2 regions of the Williamsia sp. DF01-3 genome follow, and region 2 is predicted to be linked to the other one. Evidence: predicted binding sites of a transcription regulator. Region 2 holds the regulator's gene; the other holds the start of a gene.

Region 1 (2,202 bases), 2.1 Mb from region 2:
CACCCATTGCCCAGGGTGGTCGGCCCTCCGTCAGCCCAGTGCACGATGTGATGACAGTCCGACCAGGTCGCCGGCGCCCCGCACTTGATGCAGCAGGTATCGCGAACCAGGATCGCTTTGCGCACAGCTCCGGTGAACAAACGCTTGGGTGGACTCAAATCGATCGGCACCTGCTGCCCGTCGAGAGTGATCGAGGTGATCACCGCATCACACGCCGCAGCTGCCGCGGTCGCTTCGGTGACCGGACCCATCCACCGCAACACAGCCCGATCAGGATGATCAGCCGGAACCGTCACCATGACCTCGGTTCTCGGCGCCGATATCAGCGACTGCCCACCGCCACCACAATCAAGCAGTTGTTGCAGGGCATCAGCGCGTCGTTGGGTCGGTGTGCGGGTATCGGCGCTCCCGTCCGGTTCGGGACGCGGCCTGGACCACGCGTCCAGTGCGGACATCATCTTTTCTCCGGTCACCGCATCAACATCAAAGCGGCCTGCCAGTCGACCGTCTGGGGTGACCGCATAGTCCAGCGTGTTCATCGAAGTGTCTTCGGCGGCCGGCACCCCACCCTGCTCTCCGGCGACCTCATTACCCACCGTCCGGGCGATCCGGCCGATCTCTGCGGGTGGTGCACCAGAGAACGCATGAGCCAGGAGTCTTCCCTCGACCTCACACCGGAAGTCGTCACTCACCTCACCGGGGATGCGGCTGCGAACATGGCCGACACCCCGGACTATTGCGTCGACGTGCTCGGCGGACAGGAATCCGTCCCGAAAGTATCCGGCCGTACGATCCAACCCCGCCAGGCCGGTGCCGATGCGTAGCCACCGTGCCGCCGCGCCCGGTGCGGCACCGTTGGCCTGCACCACCTTCGAGGGTGTCGATCCCAGACGTTTGGCGACACCGAGGCGGTCGATGATCGCTGCGCCGGCCGCCAACCGAGACTCCACAGCATTACGCACGGTGATCAGATCTTTCACCACCGCCAGCACCCCGGCCGGATCATCCGGAAACTCCACCCCGATGACCTCATCAACCAGATCAACAACAGCCATCACCACACCCCTCCAAGACAACAACACTGGGACAACAGAATTGGGACAGCCGATCACAATGGTGGCGTAGTCACACGTATCTCAGAATCAGGTCATGCGGACGATCAGCTGCCACCAACTTACCGAATCGAACACATGTTCGTATGTAGATCGTTTGGGTGAATCCTTTCGACACCCGACCGCGTCCAACCTTCATGTGGGTGAAAGTCAATCTCCAGGGCCGTTCGGGCGTGCTGACCAGCCGCTCCGGGCGGGCATCACAACGGCTGGTCGGTCGCCATCAGACAGGCAATGATGGCGGAGCACAATCGTTCTCGATCGTCGGCAGTGTTGACGGTCGCGATCAGCTGATGCACTTGCCCGTCGATGGAGGCCGCAAGCAGGCGGGCTTGCAGAGGGGCGTCCGCAGATGGCGTGCCGGTACGGATGAGGTGCGGCACGAGTCGCGCGGTCATATCAGCGGTGAGGGCGGTGAACGCCTCGACCAACTCGGGAGTTCGCGGTGCGTGTTCACGCAGGACCGCAAAGGTGCGGGGATGACTGCCGTTGAGCCGCACCACCATCTCCACCATTGTGGTCACCATCTCGACGCGATTCGGCGCCGTCGTGTCGAAGCGGTCGCACAGCTTCGACAGGGCTGCCTGCGACTCCTCGAGATGCCTCCGCGCCAGCGCGGCCATGATCGCGTGCTTGTTCGGGAAGTACTGGTACAGCGATCCGATCGACACTCCGGCCACATCGGCGATGCGGTTGGTCGTCCCGACTGCACCTTCGTTGTCGAAAACGCGAGTAGCTGCCTCCAGGATCACGTCGACCATGAAGCGAGATCGGTCCTGAACAGGCGTTTTCCGGGCACGGCTCATGACACCTCAATGCGAGTTGCCATGCCCTCGACCTCCGTTGATGCTCAAAAGGTGAACGAAGTCGAATATAGCGACGTCTCCGAATACGCCCGATTCCTTCCGCAGCGCTATCGAACGGCGATGCAGACACCGGTCGCCACCTGGTGGCCGTGGCGTCGTCACCGCGTTCACGTGGCAAGGGCCGAGAATCCGTCTGCGCCGGCGCGAGTGCTGATCATCCACGGAGCCGGCGGCCATTCGGGTGCGCTGTGGCCATTCACCGCAGTAGCGACCCCCGGCGACGC
Region 2 (2,202 bases):
CTGCGGCTACCGCGCGTAGATCGGCGTCACCAGGGATTGCCCCGGCGACAACGCTGAATTGCTCATCGCGTTGAGGTCCATGATCTTCTCCACCACCGCTTCGGTCGGCATCTCGGGTGCGATTCGAGAGGCGATGTCGCCCAACGATTCTCCCGACTGCACATGGACGACAGCGGTCCCGGTGTTCGCCGGAGCGGCACCGCTCTCGACCACCCGGCCGAAGAACATGAGGAACAACACGAGCATCATCAGGCCGATTCCGACCACGGCGGCCCCGGCCCAGGCACGTCGGCGGAAATACACATCGCGCTCGACGGCGACCGTCGGTGCGGAACTGCCCGGCTCGGCGCAGCCAACCACAACACGGCGGTCGGCGGCGAGCCTGCGGTCGGCCGGCCGACGAGTACTGTCGACACGCGCTCGCGCCGTGCGGGTGTACTGATCGGAGGCGACGGGCCCACCGACTCGGGCGAGGCGGCGACGGGGCCGCTCAGCGGCCGGGCGGCTGATGGTGGTGGCTGCAGTCATTGTTCGATCCTCGGGTCAACAGTTCGATCACTCGTTCGATTGAACGATTGTTCGAGTTGTATCACGGTGGTCCGACACACGCCACGCCCAATCGAACAAATGTTTGAGAGTTGTGACAGATTGCATTAGCGTGATCCCCATAATCCAACGAACAACGTGTGCGTTTACCTCTCTCGACAGCTACGACACCTTGGCCGGACACCATACGAACTGGAGGACCTGATGGCCGATACGACAGACACCCGGACGCCGCCGGACGCGGCGGCCGCGACGGTGGTCACTTCCGAACCGCTGGCCGAGGGGTCGCTGACCCCGCGCCAGAAAGCCGTGCTGGAGGTGATCCGGGCGTCGGTCCGCGAACGCGGCTATCCCCCGTCCATCCGCGAGATCGGTGATGCTGTCGGCCTCACCTCCACGTCGTCGGTCGCTCATCAGCTCCGAACCCTCGAGCGCAAAGGATTCCTCCAGCGCGAGAACAACCGTCCCCGGGCGGTCAACATCCAGGACACCGACCTCAATCCGGCCACGGCTGCCGGCCAGGTCCAGGTCCCCGACGAATCCCTGCCGACACCGACGTTCGTTCCGGTCCTCGGCCGCATCGCGGCCGGCGGGCCGATCCTGGCCGAGGAAGCCGTCGAAGACGTGTTCCCGCTACCGAAAGAGCTTGTCGGGGAAGGATCTTTGTTCCTCCTGCGAGTGGTCGGCGAGTCGATGATCGATGCCGCCATCTGTGACGGCGACTGGGTGGTCGTCAGGCAGCAGAATGTCGCAGACAACGGCGACATCGTTGCGGCCATGATCGACGGGGAGGCGACCGTCAAGACGTTCAAACGCACCAAGGATGCGGTGTGGCTGATGCCGCACAACCCAGTGTTCGACCCCATCCCCGGCGACAACGCCGTGGTGTTGGGGAAAGTTGTCACGGTGATGCGGCGCCTCTGAGGCGTCCGGCAACATCCTCGGTAACCGGGCAGACGCGGAGACTACGCAGACACGAGTGGGGTGCACCTTCCGGTGCACCCCACTTCGCGTAGTTCTGAAACTCGTACTCAGACGCCGAGGCTTCGGCCGATGACTTCCTTCATGATCTCGGTGGTGCCGCCGTAGATGGTCTGAACTCGTGAATCGAGGAAGGCCTTGGCCACCGAGTACTCACGCATGTAGCCGTAGCCGCCGTGCAGCTGCAGGCAACGATCGATGAGGTGGACCTGGTTCTCGGTGGCGTAGTACTTCGCCATCGCCGCGTCCGGAACGGTGAGCTTCTTCTCGTTGAGCAGTTCGATACACCGATCGACGAACACACGGGTGGTAGCGGTGGACGTCGCCAGTTCGGCGAGCAGGAACCGCGAGTTCTGGAAGCTACCGATCGGGCGGCCAAATGCCTTGCGGTCCTTCGTGTACTGGATTGTCGTCTCGAGAACCGACTCCATGGCGCCGGCCGCCACAACAGCGATCGACAGGCGCTCCCGCGGAAGGTTCTGCATCAGGTAGATGAAGCCCATGCCCTCCTCGCCCAGCAAGTTCTCGGCGGGCACCTTGACGTTGTCGAAGCTCAGCTCGGCGGTGTCCTGCGCCTTCATCCCGACCTTGTCGAGATTGCGGCCGCGTTCGAATCCCTCCATACCGCGCTCGACCACCAGCAGGCTGAACCCCTTCGCACCGGCCTCAGGGTCG

The links. Region 2 encodes LexA, which represses DNA repair genes until DNA is damaged. Its sites were predicted from a motif close to CGAACANNTGTTCG; they were not measured.
Region 1: the regulator LexA is predicted to act here: its motif matches at 1,184-1,197, upstream of MVA47_RS25380 (HNH endonuclease signature motif containing protein).

What each region holds. Positions count from the first base shown of each region.
Region 1 covers NZ_JALKFS010000005.1:4,979,800-4,982,001, forward strand. Annotated here, with positions in the region: gene MVA47_RS25380 (HNH endonuclease signature motif containing protein) at 1-1,055, opposite strand, end outside; gene MVA47_RS25385 (TetR/AcrR family transcriptional regulator) at 1,313-1,918, opposite strand; gene MVA47_RS25390 (alpha/beta hydrolase) at 1,940-2,202, shown strand, end outside.
Region 2 covers NZ_JALKFS010000005.1:2,856,625-2,858,826, reverse strand. Annotated here, with positions in the region: gene MVA47_RS15600 (LysM peptidoglycan-binding domain-containing protein) at 7-528, opposite strand; gene lexA (transcriptional repressor LexA) at 751-1,470, shown strand; gene MVA47_RS15590 (acyl-CoA dehydrogenase family protein) at 1,578-2,202, opposite strand, start outside.